DNA from 3 places in the Kribbella sp. NPDC026596 genome. Region 3 is predicted to be linked to each of the others. Evidence: riboswitches for the same ligand, from Rfam matches in the RefSeq annotation. Region 3 holds a riboswitch; each other region holds the start of a gene.
The links. Region 3 has a riboswitch for cobalamin ahead of cobN (cobaltochelatase subunit CobN). Riboswitches for the same ligand answer to the same signal wherever they lie in the genome.

Region 1 (4,758 bases), on a different contig from region 3:
AAGGCACCTGGGAACAGGGCACCAACGCGCATCACGCCCTGCTGCTGGCCGGCCGTCACCTGCGCCGGCATCCGGACGCGCAGCCGGTCGTGCTGATGGTGACCGATGGCGAGCCGACCGCGCACCTCGAGCCGGACGGTACGGCGGAGTTCTCGTACCCGCCTGAGCCGGCGACGTTGCGGAAGACGATCTTCGAGGTGGACCGGCTGGCCAAGCTCGGCGCTTCGCTGACCGTGTTCCGGCTTGGTGATGACCCGCGCCTGAACGCGTTCGTCGACCTGCTCGCCCGCCGCAGTGGCGGGCGGGTGCTGGCGCCCGACTCGGACGGCCTCGGGGCCGCGGTGGTCGGCGACTACCTCCGCACTCGCCGGAGACTGTGAGCTGTGGGCACCTTGATAGGTGCCCACAGCAACATCATTCGATCAGGACCTGGCGGCCTGCGCTGCCTCGACCAGGTGCCGCAGGGCGGGGACGACCTCGTCGTACCCGCGCGTCTTGAGGCCGCAGTCGGGGTTGATCCACAGCTGCTCGGCGGAGGTGGTCGCGAGAGCGGCCTGGATCAGGGCGGTGAGTTCCTCGGTGCTCGGGACCCGTGGTGAGTGGATGTCGTACACGCCGGGCCCGACCCCGCGCCGGAAGCCGACGGCGGCGAGGTCCGTCAGCACCTCCATCCGCGAGCGCGCCGCCTCGATCGTGGTGACGTCCGCGTCCAGCCCGTCGATCCCGGCGATCACCGCACCGAACTCCGAATAGCACAGGTGCGTGTGGATCTGGACGCCCGCCGGCGCTCCACCGGTCGCCAGCTGGAACGCACCGACCGCCCAGTCCAGGTACGCCTTCTGTTCCGCGGCCCGCAGCGGCAGCAGTTCGCGCAACGCAGGCTCATCGACCTGCACGATCCTGATCCCGGCCGCGTCCAGGTCGGCCAGTTCGTCGCGGAGCGCCAACGCGACCTGGTCGGCCGTGGTAGCTAGCGGCTGGTCGTCCCGGACGAACGACCACGCCAGGATCGTGACGGGTCCGGTCAGCATCCCCTTCACCGGCCGCTCGGTCAGGGACTGCGCGTACGACGCCCACGACACGGTCATCGGGGCCGGTCGCGACACCTCGCCGTACAGGATCGGCGGACGGACGCAGCGGCTGCCGTACGACTGCACCCAGCCTTGTTTCGTGGTCGCGAAGCCATCCAACTGCTCGGCGAAGTACTGGACCATGTCGTTGCGCTCGGGCTCACCATGCACGAGTACGTCGAGCCCGAGCTCCTCCTGCGGCCCGATCACCCGTGCGATCTCGGCCCGCATCCGCTCGTCGTACGTCGCTGAGTCGATCCGACCGACCCGCAGGTCGGCGCGCGTCCGGCGAATGTCCGCGGTCTGTGGAAAGGAACCGATCGTGGTGGTTGCGAGCGCCGGCAGCCCGATCGACTCCTGCGCGGTACGGCGTTCGTCGTACGACGGCCGCTGTCGATCCGCGGGACGAATCGCGGCCGCCCGGTCGCGGACCGCCTGTTCACGGGCAAGGCCGGACTCCTCGACCGGTCCGCCGGGCGGGTTGCCGAGATCGACCAGGACCCCTTCGCTGAGGGCCCGGCCGAGTACGACGACCTCGTCGACCTTCTGCCGTGCGAACGCGAGCCGCTCGCGGACGCGCGGATCCAGCTCGTCCTCGGCCTCCACGTCGTACGGGACGTGCAGTAGCGAGCAGGAGGTGGAGACGACCAGCTGCCCGACCGAGTCGAGCAACTTCGCGCAGGTGGAGAGTGCGTCGCCCAACGGCGTGCGCCAGACGTTGCGGCCGTCGACCACTCCGGCGACGACGGTCTTGCGCCGCAGACTCGGCAGTACGGCGAGTTGGTCGACGAGTCCGGGGGCGGACACGAGGTCGACCGCGAGACCGTCGATGGCGGTCGACGTCAGTACTGGCAACGCGGGGCCGGGGTCACCGAAGTACGTCGCGACCAGGAGTCGTGGGCGGTCGGTGAGTGTGGCGAGGCGGTCGTAGGCGCGACGGAGAGCGTCGAGCTCGGCGGGGGTGCGGTCCTGGACCAGGGCCGGCTCGTCCAGCTGCACCCATTCCGCTCCGGCGGATTCGAGTTGGTTGAGCAGGTCGGCGTACGCATCCAGTAGGCGGTCGAGCAGGCTGAGCGGTTCGAACCCAGGCGTGACGGACTTCGAGAGCAATAGGAAGGTCATTGGTCCGATCAGGACCGGGCGGGTGTCGACGCCGAGCTCGCGTGCGGCCGCCAGGTCCTCGAGCGGCTTGGTCGCGTCGAGCTGGAAGACGGTGTTCTCGGTGAGCTCGGGGACCAGGTAGTGGTAGTTGGTGTCGAACCACTTGGTCAGCTCCAGCGGCGCGACCTCGTCCCGGCCGCGGGCCATCGCGAAGTACGTGTCGAGCTTGGAGAGGCCTCGGAAGCGGTCGGGGACGATGCCGAACAGTTGCACGTGGTCGAGCATCTGGTCGTAGTACGAGAAGGTGTTGCCGGGGAGTACGTCGAGGCCGCGGCCGGCCAGGTCGTGCCAGGTGTCGGCCCGTAGCCGGTGGGCGGCTGCCTCCAGCTCGGCCGCGTTGCTGTCGCCGGACCAGTACTTCTCGACGGCCTTCTTGAGTTCGCGGGCCGGGCCGATCCGTGGGTAGCCCAGCACAGTCTTCATGGTGTTCACGTCTCTCTCCTCGCGAGCGTGCCGATGGTTCGGCGGATCGCGGGGAGACCGTGCCGGTGGGGTCGGTTGGATGCGGCCGACCGGGCAGGGTCCTCCCACGAGACCACCGTTCCCGCGCGCACCGGGTTGGTGAGCGCACCGGCGGCAGGTCTTCGGACTCACGGGCGGACCGGTCGCTGACCGGTGGACCTACTGGCCGTCGCTTCCCGGACGCTGGGCGTTCAGTGCTTGTGACGGCGGTCGTTCCCGTTCACCGCTGCGGGGCAGTCCCGGATTCCCACCGGGTTCCCTCTTGCCTCGCGCGATCACAACCACATGACCACGCGAACCGTCGGCGTACCCGAGCGTACGCGCGCCGGCCGCGAACCGCCGTACGTCGAGACGAACGCCACTACCGCAGTCGTCGAGCGATCTTCTGATCCGGGGTCTTGTCGTGGAGGAGGGCGGCGAGCAGCTCGATCCCGTCGACGAGCCGGGGACCCGGGCGGGCGAAGTACCCGTTCGCGTCGACCGCCCACACCGGGATGCTCGGTGGGAGGAGATTCGAGAGGTCTGCTGTCAGTCGGACGGCACCGTCGAGGTCGTACCCACACGGAGCTGACACGATCACGTCGGGGCGCGCACCACCGACCTCCTCCCAGGTGATCGGGGTCGAACGCTGACCCGCGGCGCCCAGGACGTTGGTGCCACCCGCCAGCGCCACCATCTCCGGCAACCAGTGTCCTGGCGCGTACGGCGGATCCGTCCACTCGAGCAACGCCACCCGCGGCCGCGTGCGGTTGGCTCGGACTGCCGCGGCGCGGAGCCGGCGACGGAGGTTGTCCAGGAGCGGGGTGGGGTCGCGGTCGATTGCTTTGGCGATGGTTCCGATCGAGGTGAGGACGTCTTCGAGGTTGTGTGGATCGGTGGTGACCACCTCGGCTTGGCAGCCCAGATAGCTGAGGGCGTCGGCTACTTCGGTCACGTCGATCGCGCAGACCTTGCACAGGTCCTGGGTGATGACGACATCCGGGTCGAGTTCGCGCAAGGCACCCGCGTCGAGGTGATAGAGATCCTCGCCGGCTGCGACCCGCTGCCGGACGAACGCGTCGATCTCACCCGGCGTCAGTCCCTCGGGGAGTGCGGTCGTCGACACGATCCGCCGTGCCCGCGCCGCCGCCGGATAGTCGCATTCGAACGTCACGCCGACCACATCATCACCGGCACCCAGCGCAAAGCAGATCTCGGTCGCAGACGGCAGCAACGAAACGATCCGCACCCAAGGACCCTACCCGCCACCCCGCCCCCGCAAGCCCCGCGCCCCGATCCCGCAAGCCCCCACGACCACCACCTCGCAACCCTCACGACCCCCGGCCGGCAGGCCTCACGACCCGCCCCGAAGGGCGGGTGACCCTTGCGGAAAAGTCCTGTTTGGGTTGGCGCGAGGATTCCTTGGTGAACGCGACGATTGTCTTGCGTTGTCAATGAGGGAAGGGTTTTCCGGCCTTCGACCTGTGGGCAGGGTCACGTCGGCATCGTGAGACCAGTGTTCAACTGGACTGGTTTTCTGGCTTACCCTGAAAAGACGCCCCCGCCACCGGAGTCGATGGGCCAGCGGACCACACGCCGCGACTCACCAGCACCGCCCGCAACCTTGGGAGTGACAGTGCCGAAACTCGTCTACGACTTCGCCGAAGGCAACAAGGAGATGAAGGACCTGCTCGGCGGGAAGGGGGCGAACCTGGCCGAGATGACCAACCTCGGCCTGCCCGTTCCGCCCGGTTTCACCATCACCACAGACGCCTGCCGCGCGTACCTCGCAACCGGTTCGTGCCCGCCGGAGCTGGCCGACGAGATCGACCACCACGTCGACCTGCTGCAGGAGAAGATGGGCAAGAAGCTCGGCCAGGCCGACGACCCGCTGCTGGTCTCGGTCCGGTCCGGTGCGGCCGCGTCGATGCCCGGCATGATGGAGACGGTTCTCAACGTCGGCCTCAACGACGACTCGGTGAACGGGCTCGCACATCAGTCCGGCAGCCCGCGCTTCGCCTGGGACGCGTACCGCCGGCTGATCCAGATGTTCGGCAAGACCGTGCTCGACATGAAGGGCGATGTC
Region 2 (4,758 bases), on a different contig from region 3:
ACCCCGAGTCGACCTGCCCTGCCGAATGAGGTTCAGACCCCGTGTTCCGTCGTACCAAGTCTGAGACAGCTACCACCGTACCCGCCGACCCCCAGGGCAAGCCGGGCGGTAAGGGACGCCCCACGCCGACCCGCAAGGAGGCGGAGGCCGCCCGCAAGGCCGCGCTGAAGAAGCCGCGCAACCGCAGGGAGGCCTCGGCGTACCGGCGGGAGAAGGTCCGGACCGAGCGGTCCAAGATGCAGGACGCCATGCGCACCGGCGACGACCGGTACCTGCCGGCCGCCGACAAAGGCCCGGTCCGGCGGTTCGCCCGCGACTACGTGGACGCCCGCTACTCGGTGATGGAGTTCGCGCTGCCGATCCTGCTGGTGGTGTCCCTGATCGGCGTGGTCTTCTCCCGGCAGTTCCTCTGGCTGGCCGGCGTGGTCAACCTGCTCTTCCTGGCGATGATCCTGCTGATCGCGCTGGACTGGTTCCTGCTCTCGGCCGGGCTGCGCCGGGCGGTGACGGTGAAGTTCCCGAAGGAGTCCACCAAGGGCCTCGGGTTCTACGCGGTCCGCCGGACCATGCAGATGCGCCGCTGGCGACTGCCCAAGCCCATGGTCAAGCGCGGCGAGAAGCCGTCCTGATCCTCGGTACGACGGGCGCCGGGACGGTGCCCACCGCCCGGGGACAGTAGGGTCAGGGGTATGGACTTCCGCTATCTCGGCAACAGTGGTTTGAAGGTCAGCGAGATCTCGTACGGGAACTGGCTCACGCACGGGTCCCAGGTGGAGAACGAACAGGCCAAGGCCTGTGTGCGGGCGGCCCTGGAGGCCGGCATCACCACGTTCGACATCGCCGACACCTACGCCAACACCAAGGCCGAGTCGGTCCTCGGCGAGGCGCTGGAGGGTGAGCGGCGCGAGTCGCTGGAGATCTTCACCAAGGTCTACTGGCCGACCGGTCCGTTCGGACCGAACGACACCGGCCTGTCCCGCAAGCACATCCACGAGTCGATCAACGCCTCCCTGAAGCGGCTGAAGACCGACTACGTCGACCTCTACCAGGCGCACCGGTTCGACACCGAGACGCCGCTGGAGGAGACGATGGAGGCCTTCGCCGACGTCGTCCGGTCCGGCAAGGCGCTGTACATCGGCGTGTCCGAGTGGACCGCCGAGCAGCTGCAGGAGGGCCACCGGCTGGCCCGGGAGCTGCGCATCCCGTTCGTCTCGAACCAGCCGCAGTACAGCATGCTCTGGCGGGTGATCGAGGCCGAGGTGGTGCCGGCCTCGGAGGAGCTCGGCATCGGCCAGGTGGTGTTCTCACCGATCGCGCAGGGCGTGCTCACCGGCAAGTACCTGCCCGGTCAGCAGCCACCGGAAGGTTCGCGGGCCACCGACGCGAACGGCGCCAACATGATCAAGCGGTTCCTCAACGACGACGTGCTGAGCCGCGTGCAGGAGCTGAAGCCGCTCGCGGACGAGGCCGGCCTGGCGCTGTCTCAGCTCGCCATCGCCTGGGTGCTGCAGAACCCGAACGTCTCGTCGGCCATCATCGGCGCGTCCCGCCCCGAGCAGGTCGTGGAGAACGTGAAGGCCTCCGGTGTGAAGCTCGAGGAAGCCCTGCTCAAGCGGATCGACGAGGTCCTCGGCGGGATCGTCGAGCGCGACCCGGCCAAGACCGCGCAGAACTCGCCGCAGACCCGGCCCGGCTCATGAGCTGGAGCTGGCGGTTCGAGACCGCGAGCGGCGCCCTGGTCGACCCGGGTGAGGTCGGCGGGGCGGAGTTCTCCGCTCAGGGTGACGCGGAGAGCTGGCTCGGTGAGAGCTGGCGGGACCTGGCCGAGCGTGGCGTCGGCCAGGTGTACCTGCTGGAGGACGGCCGGGAAGTCTACGGCCCGATGAGTCTGTCCTCCGCAGAGTAGGCTTCGGTCGAACCACTCCTGCGTGCACAGGGAAGCCGGTCCGAGTCCGGCGCTGACCCGCAACCGTAGGCCACCTCAGGTGGCGAGCCGGAACACTGTGCCGCAGGGAGACAGGCTCAACTACCCGCCGTGGTCCGCGGGTGGAGCCCCTACCCTGCCGGAGCAGGCGGGACCTCCTCCACCGGGCCATGAGCCCGATAGAGGACACGAGATGACTGCACACCGGACCGTACGACTGGTCCTCGCCACGCTGGCGGGTCTCCTGCTGGCTGGGACCGTCGCCACCACCGCCCAGGCCGAGGACGGCTATCGCTTCTGGGGCTACTACCAGTGGAGCTCAGGCCAGTGGGCCTTCTCCCAGAAGGGCGCTGACGCCGTCGTCCCAGCCGACGGGGCGGTGGAGGGCTGGCGGTACGCCGTCGGCGGTGCGAAGCCCCGCGTGCCGCGCGCAGCCGGCGACTTCGAAGCCATCTGTGGCAAGACACCGGCGGAGACCGGCAAGAAGCGCGTGGCTCTGGTCGTCGACCCCGGTACGCCGGAGGACGCGGTCAGCGGTGAGACTCCGGGACAGGCCACCGGCACCTGCGTGGTCACGGACACCCAGGCGAACGGCGCCAAGATCCTCGCGGCGGTCGCGCCGGTGCGGATCGAGAAGGGCCTGACCTGCGGCATCGCGGGCTATCCGGCCAAGGGCTGCGGGGATCAGGTGAAAAGCATCCAGGTCCCGGCCACCGACGCCCCCGTGACGCTGCAGATCGGTGCCGCGGTCGGCTCGACCGCGGTGACCTCTCCGGCCTCCTCCTCCTCTGACGACGGCGGTGATGGTGCGCCGTGGAGCGGGATCATCATCGCCGCTGTGGTCGTGCTCGCCCTGGCCGGCGGTGGTCTGGCCCTCAACCGCCGGCGCACCGCCAAGTAAGTGCGTACTGTCCATCAACTGACGCTGCCCCGGGCACTCCACCCGGGGGCCTGGTGGCTGTGGGCGCTCGGCATGGCCGTGGCGGCCAGCCGTACGCGGAACCCGGTGCTGCTCGTGCTGATCCTCGCAGTCACCGGATTCGTGGTGGCCGCCCGCCGCTCCGACGCTGCCTGGGCCAGCAGCTACACCGCGTTCCTCAAACTGGGTCTGGTGGTCATCGGCGTCCGCGTGGTGCTGCAGGCACTGCTCTCCACCCGTTCGCAGGGGAACACGGTGCTGTTCATCCTGCCGCAGATCCCCTTGCCTGACTGGGCAAACGGGGTCAAGCTCGGCGGCGAGGTCACCCTCGAGGCACTGCTGACCGCGCTGTACGACGGCTTTCAGCTGGCGGTCATGCTCTGCTGCATCGGTGCGGCCAACTCACTGGCCAGTCCGCGGCGGCTGCTCAAGTCGTTGCCCGGGGCCCTCTACGAGATGGGCGTGGCTTGCGTGGTCGCGCTGACGTTCGCACCACAGTTGGTGACGGACGCCCGCCGGATCCGCGCCGCCCGTCGCCTCCGCGGCCGCACTCGCGGCTCCTTCCGTACGACAGCCATGCCGGTGCTGGAGGGTGCCTTGGACAGGTCGGTGGAGCTCGCCGCCGCGATGGACTCTCGCGGCTACGGGCGTACGGCGCAGGTCCCCCGGGCGCAGCGCCGTACGACTGCGGTCTCCGTCCTGCTGGGGTTGCTGGGCATTCTGCTCGGGGTCTATGCGTTGCTGACCGACGCCATGTCGTTCCCGATCGCCGCGGCCACACTGGTCGTGGGACTGCTGCTTTCCGTGGGAGCCATGGCGATCGGGCGGCAGCGGGTCACGCGGACGCGGTACCGGCCTGACCCATGGGCGCTGCCCGAGTGGTTGGTCGTCGCCTCCGGAGCAGTCGCAGCCGGAGCCATGGTCACTGCGGCGGCGCGCGGTGTTTACGGTCTGCTGCTGGCTGGCCCGTTGGTGGTGCCACCGGTTCCGGTGCTGCCGGTTGTCGGCGTACTGATCGGACTGGCGCCGGCGCTCGTCGCACCGCCGCTGGTCAGGCGGGCGGTCACATGATCGAGTTCGACCGGGTGACAGTCACGTACGACGGTGCCGCGGAGCCGGCGCTGCGGGACGTGAGCTTCTCCGTGCCCGAGGGCGAGCTGGCGCTCGTGATCGGCCGGACCGGTTCCGGCAAGTCCACGTTGCTGCGGGCAATCAACGGACTGGTGCCGCACTTCACCGGCGGCACGCTGTCCGGCCGGGTGCTGGTGAACGGGCGGGACACCCGCGAGTACCGGCCGCGCGACCTGGCCGATGTGGTCGGTCTGGTCGGGCAGGACCCGATGGCGGGGTTCGTCACCGACACGGTCGAGGACGAGCTCGCGTACAGCATGGAGTCGCTCGGTGTCGCGCCGGATGTGATGCGGCGACGGGTCGAGGAGACTCTGGATCTGCTCGGGTTGGCCGACGTACGGGATCGGGCGTTGACCTCGCTGTCCGGCGGACAGCGGCAGCGGACCGCTATCGGTGCCGCGCTCACCTCGCATCCTGCCGTGCTCGTGCTGGACGAGCCGACGTCTGCCTTGGACCCACAGGCGGCTGAGGAGGTGCTGGCCGCACTACAGCGGCTCGTGCACGACCTGAGCGTCACGGTGGTCATGGCGGAGCACCGTCTCGAGCGAGTGATCCAGTACGCCGATCGCGTGATCGAGGTACCGGGCGGAGCGGCTGCCGTGTCCACTGGACTTCCGGCGGATCGGATGATCACGGCACCGGTCGCACCGCCTGTGGTGGAGCTGGGACGGCTGGCCGGTTGGTCTCCCCTGCCGCTGTCGGTGCGCGACGCCCGGCGGGCTGCTGTGGCGTTGCGGAGCCGGCTCGACTCCACTGCGCCCCAGAGGTCGGTTGCTGTGCACGG
Region 3 (4,758 bases):
TCGGCTGCAGCGAGCGGGGTGCGGCCGATGCGTGGGCGGTGTGGGACGCGGAGGTCATCGTGCGCGGTATCCCCGCGCTGCCGCCGTCGGGGGAGTGGGAGGGGTCGGTCGTGGGCGACCGGTACTTCTTCCGGGTGCTGGGCGATCCGGCTGGGACGGAGCCGTGGGCCTGGCGGCTGAACGGTCACCACCTCGCGCTGCACGTCACGCTCGTCGACGGCGCCATCTCGTTCACCCCACAGTTCTTCGGGTCGAATCCGGCGGAGGTCCGCACCGGCCCGTCGGCCGGTCGACGCTTCCTGGCCGCCGAGCAGGACCTCGGCTTCCAGCTGCTGCACGCGCTCGAGCCCGGCCAGCTCTCCGTCGCACTGGTCTCCGACGCGGCACCGGACGACATCCTGACCCGCCACGACCCGATCGCCGACGCGTCGCTCCTCCACCGCGGTCTCGCCTACGGCGACATGACCGCGGACCAGCGTCAGCTCCTCAGCCTCCTGATCGGCCAGTACGTCGGCCGCGCCGCCGGACCGATCGGGTTGCAGACCTGGCAGGACATCACCGACCAGGGCATCGAGCGCCTGACCTTCGCCTGGGCCGGCGAGACCGAACCCGGCGTCGGCCACCGCCACTACTACTCGATCGCCGGCCCCACCTTCCTCGCCGAGTACGACAACACTCAGGACGACGCCAACCACATCCACTCAGTCTGGCGTGACGTTCGCAACGACTGGGGGATCGACCTCCTCGCCGCCCACTACGCCGCGCACCGCTGACGCGGCGCACGGCGCTTCGGGCTGACGCTCAGCTGTGGAGCGGCCGGAACTCGTGGTTGATCGTCCACGTGGCGGTGCGGTGACCGAGGCGGCTGGCGTCGGTCATGGCCTTCCGGAAGTGGAAGCCGAGCCAGATCCTGGCGTTCATGGTCTCGGCATCGAGGGCCGCGGCGCTGTCGTAGTGCCGAGTCGTCATGGTCACCGACGAGGAGATGTCCAGATCGAGGGACCGGGCGCTGAACAAATAGCTGAACACTCCGGTTGCGGCCCCGGTTCCGGAGGCGTGCCCGCTGACGTAGTCCGGATAGGGCGGCGTTTGCAGTAGCGACATCCAGGTGGGGTCGGCTTTCGTCGCCGGGTTCCGGTCGGTGTCGGCCAGCCGGATCGCGGTGATCGGGCGCCAGTAGGCGTAGTCGTACTTGCTTCGCCAGCAGGCAATCAGCGCATCGGCGATGCTCGTGCTGAGCAGGGCGAACGCCCGGGCGCTGGTGACGATGTCCATCCCCCGCGCGGTGACCTGGTCGCGAAGTGCCGTCTCGTACTGCAGCACCGCGTTGGCGTTCCAGAACAGCGCTGTCTCGGTCTGGAACGCGGTCCGGGTGGATCCGACCAGCGCGCCCTTGGCCTTCACCTCCGCGAAGTCCCGGGCATAGGCCTTCGACGTGATCGGGTCCGGCCCGGGCAGCCGGAACTGCGTCGGCGATCGGAGTGCCAGCGGTACGACGAAGCCGAGCCACGGGGCGAGCATCGGCGCGAAGGCGTCAGGTGTCGGGCGCCAGACTCCCGGAGCAGGCGTCACCGTCAGTTGGATGTTCGCGCCCCTGCCGTCGTTCTGTCGCGCTCGGATCAGGTTCGCGGCTGCGTGCCGGCCAACCTCGGTTCCGCGAACCTTGGCGCGGCCGTCGGCGATGCTGCCGAGCGACGCGGCATAGTCGGTGGCGAGGTTCGCCGCCGAGGCCGGGAAGTAGTACCGCAACACGTCGTACGCCGCCGTCGCGGCCGCCGCCTCCGACGACGCCTTGCCGCGGACCTTCGGTTGCTTCAGGTACGGCTGGTAGCGGCCCTCGATGGCCACCACCGCGTCGTACACGGCCAGCGAAACGAAGCCGAAGTACAGACTCCCCACCGGGACCGGGCTGGCGTTCTCGGTGTAGATCGTCCGCCGGCGATCGCGTTCCACTGGGTGATCACCGCCGGGTTCGAGTGGCTGCCGCCTGCCTGACTAGGCGCGGCGGTGAGGGCAGGAGCGGCGAGGCCGGCCGTCAGCACGACGACCAGGAATCTCCAGACCTTCAAGCGCATGATTGCCTCCTTCAGGTGAAGCCTGAGTGACGGCTTGCGCTGAAGAAGACGTTGCCGTGCGACGCCGAGAGGGCGTCCGCAGTACAAACCCTTAGCATTCCGGCCTACACCTGATGCCGCGTCGGGTCAACGGCGAGGCCTGTGCCCAGTGGGCCGGGACGTCGGTCGGCTAGAGTCGGCTCGTCATCGACGGCATCAGCAGGAACCCGGTGTGAGTCCGGGACGGTCCCGCCACTGTGAACCCTCATGGGGAAGTCAGGAACTGCCGCCGTCGTACCTCCGTCCGGGGCGTGGACACCCCGAGGAAGGACTGGGCGTGCCTGCCAACCTGCTGCTGCTCTCGACCGCCGACACCGACCTGCTTGCCGCTGCCGAGGCGGGTGCGGGCTGGGCGGTCGCCAACCCGGCCCGGCTGGAGCTCGACGACCTGACTCCTCTGCTCGACGCCGCCGAGGTTGTCGTGGTTCGCCTGCTCGGCGGGCGGCGCGCCTGGGAGGAAGGGCTCGACGCGGTCGTCGCGTCCGGCAAGCCGGTCGTGGTGGTCAGCGGTGAGGCCGCGCCCGACGCCGAGCTGATGTCGCTGTCGACCGTGCCCGCGGGGGCGGTGACCGAGGCACTGGCCTATCTCCGCGAGGGCGGCTCCGAGAACCTGCGCAACCTCGCCGGCTTCCTGCGCGACACGCTGCTCCTGACAGGCGACGAGTTCGAGCCGCCTCGCGCACTTCCGGCGTACGGCGTGCGTGGGGGGTACGTCGAGGACGACCGGCCGGTGGTCGGGATCGTGTACTACCGCGCGCACGAGATCTCCGGCAACACCGCCTTCGTCGACACCCTCGCCACCGCCGCCGCGGAGGCGGGCGCGCAGCCGCTGCCGGTGTACTGCGGCACCCTGCGCGGACTCGATCCGACGTCGTCCGAGAACGCCGAGCTGTTCGAGCTCCTGCGCAAGTGCGATGTCCTGGTCACGACGCTGCTCGCCGCCGGTGGATCCGTCGCGGCCAACGCGAGTGCCGGCGGTTCGGACGACGCCTGGGACGCCGGCGCGCTCGCGTCCCTCGACATCCCACTGATCCAGGGCCTCGCGCTGACGTCGACCCGCGAGCAGTGGCTGGCCAGTGACGCCGCGATCAGCCCGCTGGACGCGGCGACCCAGGTCGCGATCCCGGAGTTCGACGGGCGCCTGATCACGATCCCGTTCTCGTTCAAGTCGTACGACGCCGACGGACTGGCCCGGTACGCGCCGGACCCGGAGCGGTGTGCCCGGCTGGCCGGGATCGCAGTCGCGCACGCTCGCCTCCGCCACGTGCCGACTGCGGACAAGCGGCTCGCTCTGGTGCTGTCGTCGTACCCGACCAAGCACGCGCGGATCGGGAATGCGGTCGGTCTGGACACGCCGGCCTCGGCGGTCGTCCTGCTCGGGCAGCTGGAGCAGGCCGGGTACGACCTCGGCGGGCTCGACCTCAGCGAGCTGCAAGGGGCGGACGGTGCCGACGGGTTGATCCATCGGCTGATCGCGGCCGGTGGTCACGACGTCGAATGGCTGACCGACGAGCAGCTGGAGTCGGCGGTCGCCAAGATCCCGCTGTCGGTCTACGCGCAGTGGTTCGGGCGGGCGCCGGAATCGTTGCGCGAGGCAATGACCGAGGCCTGGGGCGCGGCGCCCGGTTCGCTGTACGTCGACACGTCCGGTGACGAACCCGCGATCGCGCTGGCGGCGCTGCGGTTCGGGAACGTGGTGCTGATGATCCAGCCGCCGCGTGGCTTCGGCGAGAACCCGGTGGCGATCTACCACGACCCGGACATGGCGCCCTCGCACCACTACCTGGCGGCGTACCGCTGGCTCGAGGCTCCGGCGGAGGAGGGTGGCTTCGGCGCGCACGCCGTCGTACATCTGGGTAAGCACGGGACGCTCGAATGGCTGCCGGGCAAGGGTATCGGGATGGCGGCCGACTGCGCGCCGGACGCCGTCCTCGGGAACCTGCCGATGGTCTATCCGTTCATCGTCAACGACCCTGGCGAGGGGACGCAGGCCAAACGGCGCGCGCACGCGACCGTCGTCGACCACCTGGTGCCGCCGATGGCGCGCGCGGAGACGTACGGCGAGATGGCCAAGCTGGAGTACCTGCTCGACGAGTATGCGACCGTGTCGGCGCTGGATCCGGAGAAGGTGCCGACGCTCCGGGCGCAGATCTGGACGCTGATCCAGGCGGCGCAACTGCATCACGACCTGCACACGTCCGAGAAGCCGGACGACGAGGAGTTCGATGAGTTCGTCCTGCATCTGGACGGATATCTGTGTGAGATCAAGGATGTGCAGATCCGGGACGGGCTGCACATCCTCGGTGGTGCGCCGGCCGGCGAAGCACGGGTCAACCTCGTGCTCGCCGTACTGCGGGCCCGTCAGCTGTGGGGTGGGTCGTACTCGATCCCCGGACTGCGGACCGCGCTGGGGGAGACCTTCGGGGTGGACGAGGCGGCCATGCTCGCCGATCCCGGCCGGGCCGTTCCGGAGCTTGCCGATCTGGCGACGCTCGCGGACCTGCCGGCGGTCAGTGGCGCCGATGGTGTGGACCTGTTGGAGGCCGTTGCGCGGAAGCTCGTCGTCGGGATGGAGACGCTGAGCTGGGATCCGCTCAAGGTTCCGGTAGTCGTGACTGAGGTCCTGGGTCGGTCGTCCGACCAG

Region 1: another riboswitch for cobalamin. It lies ahead of metE (5-methyltetrahydropteroyltriglutamate--homocysteine S-methyltransferase); the one in region 3 lies ahead of cobN (cobaltochelatase subunit CobN).
Region 2: another riboswitch for cobalamin. It lies ahead of AB0E63_RS06000 (SCO2322 family protein); the one in region 3 lies ahead of cobN (cobaltochelatase subunit CobN).

What each region holds. Positions count from the first base shown of each region.
Region 1 is NZ_JBEZYF010000067.1:28,445-33,202, forward strand. It holds gene AB0E63_RS37155 (VWA domain-containing protein) at 1-380, shown strand, start outside; gene metE (5-methyltetrahydropteroyltriglutamate--homocysteine S-methyltransferase) at 423-2,654, opposite strand; cobalamin riboswitch at 2,789-3,011, opposite strand; gene AB0E63_RS37165 (ABC transporter substrate-binding protein) at 3,055-3,921, opposite strand; gene ppdK (pyruvate, phosphate dikinase) at 4,309-4,758, shown strand, end outside.
Region 2 is NZ_JBEZYF010000005.1:162,244-167,001, forward strand. It holds gene AB0E63_RS05985 (DUF3043 domain-containing protein) at 42-629, shown strand; gene AB0E63_RS05990 (aldo/keto reductase family protein) at 690-1,700, shown strand; gene AB0E63_RS05995 (hypothetical protein) at 1,697-1,906, shown strand; cobalamin riboswitch at 1,894-2,026, shown strand; gene AB0E63_RS06000 (SCO2322 family protein) at 2,118-2,825, shown strand; gene AB0E63_RS06005 (CbiQ family ECF transporter T component) at 2,826-3,914, shown strand; gene AB0E63_RS06010 (ATP-binding cassette domain-containing protein) at 3,911-4,758, shown strand, end outside.
Region 3 is NZ_JBEZYF010000082.1:5,618-10,375, forward strand. It holds gene AB0E63_RS40295 (DUF3500 domain-containing protein) at 1-773, shown strand, start outside; gene AB0E63_RS40300 (vanadium-dependent haloperoxidase) at 802-1,953, opposite strand; cobalamin riboswitch at 2,221-2,360, shown strand; gene cobN (cobaltochelatase subunit CobN) at 2,392-4,758, shown strand, end outside.